Regions from separate parts of the Exiguobacterium sp. R-17 genome, predicted to be linked through region 2. Evidence: a T-box and tRNA genes for the amino acid it is inferred to sense, from the RefSeq annotation. Region 2 holds a T-box; the other holds one or more tRNA genes.
The links. The T-box of region 2 lies ahead of argS (arginine--tRNA ligase). A T-box ahead of a tRNA ligase gene usually reads a tRNA of that ligase, here a tRNA-Arg.

Region 1: it encodes a tRNA-Arg, which carries the amino acid that the T-box ahead of argS (arginine--tRNA ligase) is inferred to sense. The anticodon was not compared.

The regions. Positions count from the first base shown of each region.
Region 1 is NZ_CP184372.1:85,498-90,959, reverse strand. Features, by position in the region: rRNA gene ACN9MT_RS00510 (23S ribosomal RNA) at 1-1,905, opposite strand, end outside; rRNA gene ACN9MT_RS00505 (16S ribosomal RNA) at 2,071-3,632, opposite strand; tRNA gene ACN9MT_RS00500 (tRNA-Ala) at 3,758-3,833, opposite strand; tRNA gene ACN9MT_RS00495 (tRNA-Pro) at 3,856-3,932, opposite strand; tRNA gene ACN9MT_RS00490 (tRNA-Arg) at 3,937-4,010, opposite strand; tRNA gene ACN9MT_RS00485 (tRNA-Leu) at 4,049-4,135, opposite strand; tRNA gene ACN9MT_RS00480 (tRNA-Thr) at 4,198-4,273, opposite strand; tRNA gene ACN9MT_RS00475 (tRNA-Val) at 4,288-4,363, opposite strand; rRNA gene rrf (5S ribosomal RNA) at 4,373-4,488, opposite strand; rRNA gene ACN9MT_RS00465 (23S ribosomal RNA) at 4,591-5,462, opposite strand, start outside.
Region 2 is NZ_CP184372.1:2,812,612-2,818,073, reverse strand. Features, by position in the region: gene ACN9MT_RS14785 (GGDEF domain-containing protein) at 1-1,327, opposite strand, end outside; T-box leader at 1,457-1,674, shown strand; gene argS (arginine--tRNA ligase) at 1,734-3,416, shown strand; gene ACN9MT_RS14775 (hypothetical protein) at 3,447-4,052, shown strand; gene ACN9MT_RS14770 (metallophosphoesterase family protein) at 4,115-4,708, opposite strand; gene ACN9MT_RS14765 (YajQ family cyclic di-GMP-binding protein) at 4,789-5,283, opposite strand; gene pulA (type I pullulanase) at 5,395-5,462, shown strand, end outside.

The DNA of each region.
Region 1 (5,462 bases), 270 kb from region 2:
TTCGGTTCAAAGCTTCGCTTGCGCTAACCCATCCCCTTAACCTTCCAGCACCGGGCAGGCGTCAGCCCCTATACGTCATCTTGCGATTTAGCAGAGACCTGTGTTTTTGCTAAACAGTCGTTTGGGCCTATTCACTGCGGCTCTACATGTGTAGAGCGTCCCTTCTCCCGAAGTTACGGGACCATTTTGCCGAGTTCCTTAACGAGAGTTATCCCGCGCGTCTTAGAATTCTCATCTCGCCTACCTGTGTCGGTTTACGGTACTGGCGCCTTCCCCCTCACTAGAGGCTTTTCTTGGCAGTGTGAAATCGTGACCTACGTCCCTACGGGACTCCGCGTCGTTCCTTGACTGTGATGCCTGACGGATTTGCCAATCAGACGGTCTTGAAACTTGCACATGCACTTCCATCCGCATGCGTCACTATCCTCCTGCGTCCCCCCATTGTTCAAACGGTGGATCGGCGGTACAGGAATATCAACCTGTTATCCATCGCCTACGCCTTTCGGCCTCGGCTTAGGTCCAGACTAACCCTGAGCGGACGAGCCTTCCTCAGGAAACCTTGGGCTTTCGACGGAGGGGATTCTCACCCCTCTTTTCGCTACTCACACCGGCATTCTCACTTCCAAACGCTCCACTGCTCCTTCCGGTACAGCTTCGCAGCGGTTTGGAACGCTCCCCTACCATTCCTTACGGAATCCGCAGCTTCGGTGGTATGTTTAGCCCCGTTACATTTTCGGCGCGGCGCCACTCGACTAGTGAGCTATTACGCACTCTTTGAATGGTGGCTGCTTCTAAGCCAACATCCTAGCTGTCTAGGCAGCGCCACATCCTTTTCCACTTAACATACACTTGGGGACCTTAGCTGGCGGTCTGGGCTGTTTCCCTCTTGACTACGGATCTTATCACTCGCAGTCTGACTCCCGAGTATAAGTTGCTGGCATTCGGAGTTTAACTGAATTCGGTAACCCTGTGGGGGCCCCTAGTCCAATCAGTGCTCTACCTCCAGAACTCTCAACCTCGAGGCTAGCCCTAAAGCTATTTCGGGGAGAACCAGCTATCTCCAGGTTCGATTGGCATTTCACCGCTACCCACACCTCATCCCCGCACTTTTCAACGTGCGTGGGTTCGGACCTCCAGTCAGTGTTACCTGACCTTCATCCTGGACATGGGTAGATCACCTGGTTTCGGGTCTACGACAACGCACTGAACGCCCTGTTCAGACTCGCTTTCGCTACGGCTCCGCCTCATCGGCTTAACCTCGCGCGTTATCGTAACTCGCCGGTTCATTCTACAAAAGGCACGCCATCACCCGTTAACGGGCTCTGACTACTTGTAGGCATACGGTTTCAGGATCTATTTCACTCCCCTTCCGGGGTGCTTTTCACCTTTCCCTCACGGTACTGGTTCACTATCGGTCACTAGGGAGTATTTAGCCTTGGGAGATGGTCCTCCCGGATTCCGACGGGGTTTCACGTGTCCCGCCGTACTCAGGATCCACTCTGGAGGGAAAACAGTTTCAGCTACAGGGCTGTCACCTTCTTCGGCCGACCTTTCCAGGTCCTTCACCTACTGTCTTCCTTTTTGACTCCGTATAGAGTGTCCTACAACCCCGAAGAGCATGCTCTCCGGTTTGGGCTGTTCCCGTTTCGCTCGCCGCTACTCAGGGAATCGCATTTGCTTTCTCTTCCTCCGGGTACTTAGATGTTTCAGTTCCCCGGGTCTGCCTCACGTTACACTATGTATTCATGTAACATGTCCCATCCCATTACAGATGGTGGGTTCCCCCATTCGGAAATCTTCGGATCAAAGCATACTTACTGCTCCCCGAAGCATATCGCTGTTCGTCGCGTCCTTCATCGGCTCCTAGTGCCAAGGCATCCACCGTACGCCCTTCATACCTTGATCTAGCGTTGGTATTCTAAGAACACACGTCTAATGACATGGTTAATTAAAAGTTTGATGTCTTGTTGATGTCTTCAGTTTTCAAGGTGCGAGTGTCTCTTGCGAGACTGAGAGACGAGCTCTCAAAACTGAACGATGGGCATGTCCCGTAAGGGACGTTTTCCTTAGAAAGGAGGTGATCCAGCCGCACCTTCCGATACGGCTACCTTGTTACGACTTCACCCCAATCATCTACCCCACCTTCGACGGCTGGCTCCTTGCGGTTACCTCACCGGCTTCGGGTGTTGCAAACTCTCGTGGTGTGACGGGCGGTGTGTACAAGACCCGGGAACGTATTCACCGCAGTATGCTGACCTGCGATTACTAGCGATTCCGACTTCATGCAGGCGAGTTGCAGCCTGCAATCCGAACTGGGAACGGCTTTATGGGATTGGCTCCACCTCGCGGTCTCGCTGCCCTTTGTACCGTCCATTGTAGCACGTGTGTAGCCCAACTCATAAGGGGCATGATGATTTGACGTCATCCCCACCTTCCTCCGGTTTGTCACCGGCAGTCTCCCTAGAGTGCCCAACTGAATGCTGGCAACTAAGGATAGGGGTTGCGCTCGTTGCGGGACTTAACCCAACATCTCACGACACGAGCTGACGACAACCATGCACCACCTGTCACCATTGTCCCCGAAGGGAAAACTTGATCTCTCAAGCGGTCAATGGGATGTCAAGAGTTGGTAAGGTTCTTCGCGTTGCTTCGAATTAAACCACATGCTCCACCGCTTGTGCGGGTCCCCGTCAATTCCTTTGAGTTTCAGCCTTGCGGCCGTACTCCCCAGGCGGAGTGCTTAATGCGTTAGCTTCAGCACTGAGGGGCGGAAACCCCCCAACACCTAGCACTCATCGTTTACGGCGTGGACTACCAGGGTATCTAATCCTGTTTGCTCCCCACGCTTTCGCGCCTCAGCGTCAGTTACAGACCAAAGAGTCGCCTTCGCCACTGGTGTTCCTCCACATCTCTACGCATTTCACCGCTACACGTGGAATTCCACTCTTCTCTTCTGTACTCAAGCCTTCCAGTTTCCAATGGCCCTCCCCGGTTGAGCCGGGGGCTTTCACATCAGACTTAAAAGGCCGCCTGCGCGCGCTTTACGCCCAATAATTCCGGACAACGCTTGCCACCTACGTATTACCGCGGCTGCTGGCACGTAGTTAGCCGTGGCTTTCTCGTAAGGTACCGTCAAGGTACGAGCATTTCCTCTCGTACGTGTTCTTCCCTTACAACAGAGTTTTACGATCCGAAAACCTTCATCACTCACGCGGCGTTGCTCCATCAGACTTTCGTCCATTGTGGAAGATTCCCTACTGCTGCCTCCCGTAGGAGTCTGGGCCGTGTCTCAGTCCCAGTGTGGCCGATCACCCTCTCAGGTCGGCTATGCATCGTCGCCTTGGTGGGCCGTTACCCCACCAACTAGCTAATGCACCGCAAGGCCATCTCAAGGTGACGCCGGAGCGCCTTTCATCACCGGACCATGCGGTCCAATGAACTATCCGGTATTAGCTCCGATTTCTCGGAGTTATCCCAATCCTTGAGGCAGGTTCCTTACGTGTTACTCACCCGTCCGCCGCTCATTCCACTGCCTTCCCTCCGAAGAGTTCCGTCAGCTTCCTGCGCTCGACTTGCATGTATTAGGCACGCCGCCAGCGTTCGTCCTGAGCCAGGATCAAACTCTCCATAAAGTGTTTGACTTGCTCGTTGTTGTGACCGGAGTCACGATTGACGAAGCTTGCGCTTCATTCGTTTTTGTATTCCGTAGAATACGATTTTTGCCTCATCGTTCAGTTTTCAAAGTTCGTCATAAAAATGGTGGAGCCTAGCGGGATCGAACCGCTGACCTCCTGCGTGCAAGGCAGGCGCTCTCCCAGCTGAGCTAAGGCCCCGTTAAAGGGATGAAATTGAAGATGGTCGGGAAGACAGGATTCGAACCTGCGACCCCTTGGTCCCAAACCAAGTGCTCTACCAAGCTGAGCTACTTCCCGAAAATGCACCCTGAGAGATTCGAACTCCCGACCCCTTGATTCGTAGTCAAGTACTCTATCCAGCTGAGCTAAGGGTGCGGAATATAAGGATCAAACAGCAAACATCAAAATGAAAATGGTACCGAGGGCCGGAATCGAACCGGCACGGGGAAACCCCCGCAGGATTTTAAGTCCTGTGCGTCTACCAGTTCCGCCACCCCGGCAGGGATATAAAAGGTAGAACCTTCATTCATAATTGAATTCTGGTGATCATTGAAGATGAAAATGGTGCCGGCAACAGGAGTCGAACCCGCGACCTACTGATTACAAGTCAGTTGCTCTACCAGCTGAGCTACACCGGCAAGTGTAATAAAAATGGTGGAGGATGACGGGATCGAACCGCCGACCCCCTGCTTGTAAGGCAGGTGCTCTCCCAGCTGAGCTAATCCTCCATATGTATCGCCTGGCAGCGTCCTATCCTCACAGGGGGAAGCCCCCAACTACTTTCGGCGTTCAAGTGCTTAACTTCCGTGTTCGGCATGGGAACGGGTGTGACCACTTGGCTATCGCCACCAGACATTTATTATCTTAACATTATGTTCACATAACGTCAAGACTTTTTTTCATTTTTTTGAAAGGCTCGCGCCCTCAAAACTGAAGTCATCAACAATGCATCTGCTAGAACAAGGCCTCGACCGATTAGTATCACTCAGCTCCACATGTCGCCATGCTTCCACCCGTGACCTATCTACCTCATCGTCTCTGAGGGGTCTTTCTTGATTACTCAAAGGGAAATCTCATCTTGGAGGGGGCTTCATGCTTAGATGCTTTCAGCATTTATCCCGTCCGCACGTAGCTACCCAGCGATGCTCCTGGCGGAACAACTGGTACACCAGCGGTGCGTCCATCCCGGTCCTCTCGTACTAAGGACAGCTCTCCTCAAATTTCCTGCGCCCACGACGGATAGGGACCGAACTGTCTCACGACGTTCTGAACCCAGCTCGCGTACCGCTTTAATGGGCGAACAGCCCAACCCTTGGGACCTACTCCAGCCCCAGGATGCGATGAGCCGACATCGAGGTGCCAAACCTCCCCGTCGATGTGGACTCTTGGGGGAGATCAGCCTGTTATCCCCAGGGTAGCTTTTATCCGTTGAGCGATGGCCCTTCCATGCGGAACCACCGGATCACTAAGCCCGACTTTCGTCCCTGCTCGACTTGTAGGTCTCGCAGTCAAGCTCCCTTCTGCCTTTGCGCTCTACGAATGATTTCCAACCATTCTGAGGGAACCTTTGGGCGCCTCCGTTACTGTTTAGGAGGCGACCGCCCCAGTCAAACTACCCGCCTGACACGGTCCTCCAGCCGGATCACGGCTGCGAGTTAGAGACTCTATGCATGAAGGGCGGTATCCCAAGGGTGACTCCTCCGAAGCTGGCGCTCCGGGCTCGACGTCTCCCGCCTATCCTGTACATCATGCACAAAGCCTCAATATCAGGCTGTAGTAAAGCTCCATGGGGTCTTTCCGTCCTGTCGCGGGTAACCTGCATCTTCA
Region 2 (5,462 bases):
CTTTATGACCGTACGTATCATTGACACGTTTGAAATGATCGATATCGAACAGAATTACGGAGAGCGGGTAGGAGTCAGCGGCAAATTCCTGCCGACCGTGTTCATAAAAAGCACGGCTATTCGGTAATTCGGTCAAAGCATCGGTCCGACTTTCCGTATAGAGTTGGACCGTTTCACGCGAGCGTTCTAAGACGCGACAAAAGGTACGAAGCAAACGAGATAATTCGTCAGCATTTGTCACATCATAGGCGTCTGCGACTTGATGGAACAGGATGATCGAAACATCGACCTCTCCGCTCGTAATCGAAGGAATCGCTAGCATCGAGTGACGATCGACAGGCAATCCGATTTGAATATCGTTTCCCCAGTCGCAACGCAGACCATAGATGATTGGGGTATGCAAATCGTCAGCTGACAAGGAATGAAACAGTGGTAACACGTCGATTGGTTGTTTCGTCCGAATGTTATAGATGACTTGTTTCCGCTGTTGTTGAATTGAGATCCAACCTTCAGAAAACGGCAACAGATGTGGTAAATCGAGGAGTAACGAATCGATCGTCTCGCGCTCGAAGCGGGAAATCAACAAGTGTTCCTTCGCATCATCAAATCGTTTGGCATTATCGTTTGCTTCAAGGGAGTCACCACGTTCTTGCAACAGACGTTTGAACAAGAAGAGAATCAAGGCGGATACTGTAGCCGCGACGAGCGGACTTTCATCGTAGAACCAGATTCCAAGTAGAGCACTTAACATGCTGATTCCATAAACGAGGGACTGCAACTTCACGAGACGTCGCCAATCGTATTTCAAGTAGAGGAAGCGATTGACGAACAGACATTGGAAGTAAGAGACAAGGAAGACAGTGATCAAAAAGCCGATGAAGGGAAGCAGGGCTTTCGTATACGTAAAGTTTGAGCCGATCGGTCCACCGAGCGCTTCATACGCAAATACCGGAAGCGAGATGTAGACTAAATCAAACAAGGCGTTGATCGGGTAGAGATAGGCGAAACGTTTCCAGCGAATCGCTTTTCGGTGAGACATGAATTGAAAGACGAGAATACCGACTTGGCTTAAAATCAAAGCGTACGTCAAACCGTAATTGAGGAATAAAAATAAGATGATGCCTTCTTGGAATGTATAATAAATGCCGCCACGACGGACATTATCGAACTGAAACAGGAGAACGAGCCCAAACAAATAAAGGGTATTGACGATGGAGATGGAAGGATGGAAGGTTGGTGGATGAACGATGCCGATCAATAATAACGTCAAGGCGACGAGACCGAAGACGATCCAGCTCGTCCGGGCTACCTGTTGGTAGTAGCGCATGAAACATCCCTCCCCCTGAGAAGTATCTTTTATTCCTATACCCGAATTGTGGAAATTTTGATAAGCCATTTACCAAAAAAATAAGGTTGAGAGAAAAGAAAGAATTGCGTATAATGTGAAAGATATCGAATACAGTCGATGATGAAGAGAGTAACGGTTGATTTTCGTCAACTAGCGAATCAGGGAATGGTGGAAGCCTGAGGACGAACCGGTCGTGAAACGCACTTCTGAGACGCTGCCCGATTCCTGATGGAAAAGGCGTAGCCGGGGGAACCCCGTTATCCCCGAACAAGGTGGGTGTCGAGTGACACCAAGAAGAGTGGTACCGCGGTCATTCCGTCTCTTTGCGCGTGGCGCAAGGGGCGTTTTTTATTGCCAAAAATCAGTGAAGCAGGAGGAAATAAAGATGAGTTATAAAACGCAATACGCAGAAGTATTACATCAAGTCATGGAAGGTGCCTTATCGGTTGAACAAATCGAACAACTGATCGAGCAACCGAAACATGAAGATCATGGAGATCTGGCATTCCCATGTTTCATGCTCGCGAAAGCATTCCGTAAAGCACCGAACATGATTGCTTCGGAGCTCGCAGAAAAAATTGATGCGCCGTTGTTCTCAAACGTTCAAGCTGTTGGTCCTTACATTAACGTCTTCTTGAACCGGGAAGTCGTCTCGCAAGAAATCGTCAACCAAGTCCTGACGGAGCAAGAGGCGTTCGGATCAAGTGAAGCGAATGGAAAAACGATCGTCACTGATTTTTCATCACCAAACATCGCGAAACCTTTTTCGATGGGTCACTTACGTTCAACAGTAATCGGAAATGCGCTCAACCAAATCTCACGTAAAAAAGGGTACGACGTCGTCGGTGTCAACCACTTAGGGGACTGGGGAACACAGTTCGGGAAATTGATGGTGGCTTACACGATGTGGGGTGAGGAAGAAGCGGTCCGTGCAGAACCAATCAAGGAATTGTTGAAATTATACGTCCGGTTCCACGAAGAAGCGGAAACAAATCCGACGCTTGAGGACGAAGGACGTCTCTGGTTCAAAAAACTCGAACAAGGTGATGAGCAGGCAACGACGCTTTGGACGTGGTTCCGTGAAGTCTCACTCGTCGAGTTCAACCGTGTTTATGAGATGCTCGGTGTTAAATTCGATAGTTTGAACGGAGAAGCCTTCTACAACGATAAGATGCAACACGTCATCGATTTGCTCGAAGAAAAAGATCTCCTCGTCGAATCAGAAGGGGCAATGGTCGTTGACCTCGAAGCAGAGGGTATGCCACCTGCCTTGATTAAAAAGAAAGATGGCGCAACGCTTTATGCGACACGTGACTTAGCAGCTGCTGTCTATCGTCTCGAAACGTACCGCTTTGAGCAAGCGTTCTACGTCGTTGGTGGGGAACAAGCGCTTCACTTCAAGCAATTGTTCGCAGTCTTGAAGAAACTTGGATTTGAGAACGTCGACGGAATGCACCATGTGCCGTTCGGTCTGATCATGAAGGACGGAAAGAAAATGTCGACGCGTAAAGGTCGGATCGTCTTACTTGAAGAAGTACTACAAGAAGCGATCGACGTCGCGAAGCAAAACATCGCGGAAAAAAATCCGAACTTAGCGAATGCCGAAGCAACAGCTCGTCAAGTAGGTGTCGGCGCCGTCATCTTCCACGACTTGAAGAACGAACGGATGAACAACATCGAGTTCGATCTTGAGCAGATGTTGAAATTCGAAGGCGAAACAGGACCGTATGTCCAGTACACGAATGCCCGTGCGCACTCGTTGCTCCGTAAAGGTGGCTATGATGGCACACCATTCGCTGGTAGTGCCGATGATCATGCATGGGGTGTCGTCTCGATGCTAAACCAATTCTCGACGGTCATCGATCGCGCGTTTACACGTCGCGAGCCGTCAATCATCAGCCGTTACGTCTTAGATCTTGCACAAAGCTTCAATAAATACTACGGACACGTCCGTGTTCTCGAAGATGACGCAGCAAAACAATCGCGTCTTGCACTCGTCAAGTCCGTCACGATCGTCTTGACAGAAGGTCTTCGTTTACTTGGTGTCGGCGCTCCGGAAGAAATGTAAGACCAATCCACGAATAAGAAGAGGTAGATTATGAAGACTGAGACGAAAGACCGATTACAGCAAGCTGCTTCACAGATGAAGCAGGAGCCTTTGGCAGAAACCGTCGCCTTCATGGCTGATTTTCACGGGAAAGTCGCTGCTTGGTTACCGGGAGAGTCTGTCGATTTCGTTCACGATTTCGTGACAGCGCCGGAAGCTGATTTGATTGCTCCGATCGAAGGAGACGCGTTGCGCACGAAAGACAATTTTGAATTCTTCATGCGTAAGAAACAGACACGAAAAAAACTCGGCGAACTGTTGACGCTTTGGAAGTCGGCACGCACGACAGAGACGTTGAGTCAAATCGATGCGATCGGATTAAAAAAATGGCTCGCTCGTAATGAATTCCGTTCGGAAGATAAACCATGGGATTATTTGAACCGTCTGCATGTTCTTCTGTTCCTTGATTTGATGACGACGATCATCGATGATCATCGATTGACGAGTTTGCATGAGCAACTTGTCGGTACAACACCAGTTCCGACGAGCTTCGTTCGTCGTCAAGGGGATGTCCGTCAAGTCATCGAAGCATTCGCGGAAGAGACGAACTTCACACAAGTGGATATCGTCAAGGCATCGCTTGTCCGTTATCTCTGATCAATAAGATGCATGAACAAAAGCCGTCGAGCCCTGTGCCCGACGGCTTTTGTCGTATCCTCTTACTTCGCCTGATAGAATACGATCGATTGTTGCACTGAATCGTAAAGACACCATTCTCGTTCGAACACGACAGGACCTAGATTGATGGCATATCGTCCTCCATTAATGGATAAAGATTGATACAATGGGCTCGACAGAGCAATACCATTTCGAAACAAACCTCTGATATGACTATGACCAACAAAGAGTACTGGTTCACGTTGCTGTGACAAATCAGGCAAAAAATCACGGGACCAATTCAATTGATCTCCATGAATCAACAATGCACCCTCGATGTGTTGTTTTCGAGGGCAGTCGCGTAACGCATCGATGACAGGAGATAGTTGCGGTGGAACGAGCGACAGGATGCGCTCTTCTTGATTACCCAGTAATGTCTTAAAATCAATTAGGTTTAAAAAATCATCATCAAGCGTCACGACGAGGGAGAGCGATTCGAAAGAATAGCGCTTCGCTCGCTTTTTACCGACATGGCATTCATGAACATCACCGAGACAAAACAAATGCGCATCGGGAGCGAGCTGTCGTATGTCAGCTAGGACAGCCGCTGTGTCGGCTACTGAACTGTGAAGATCCGCAAAAAGGGCATAACGCATGATCGACCACTCCTTTGTTAAGGAGATACCCGAAAATGCGTTATGCCTATCTTTTGAATATGAGCGTTCAGATCAATCGATTAACGGAAGTTAATGAATTGAACATCGACTGATAATGGAAGCTCACGAACGATCTGCATGACTTGTTGTAAGTCGTCACGTGATTTACCTGTGACGCGGATTTGGTCATCTTGGATCTGTGTCTTCACTTTTAATTTCGATTCCTTGACGGCATTGTTGATCTTTTTCGCGTCGTCACGGTCGATTCCACTTTTCAGGATGACACGTTGTCGGACCGTATTCCCGGCAGCCTGCTCGACTTTTTCATACTGCAGGTTTTTGGTTGGGACTTCGCGCTTGATCAATTTTGCTGTTAAGACATCTTTGACTTGATCGAGTTTGAAATCGTCATCTGAGATTAGAATCAAATCCTCTTTTTCGAGCTTCATGTCGCTCTTTGAACCTTTGAAGTCGAAGCGGTTCGTGATTTCCTTCAGTGCGATTTGGACCGCGTTCTTGACTTCCTCGATGTTGATTTGTGACACGATATCAAATGAATTATCTTTTGCTGCCATTTCAATCTCCCCTTTCATTCCACTCTCTATTTTAGAGAGGAATACCGGAAGCGTCCACTGCTTTGAAATTTTGTTATAATAAAAACCATGAAATGAAAGGGGTGCTTGGCTTTGAAACAAACAGCAGACATGTTGACGCTCACACCGCAAGAACTGGATGAGCGATTTGCCTATAGTGG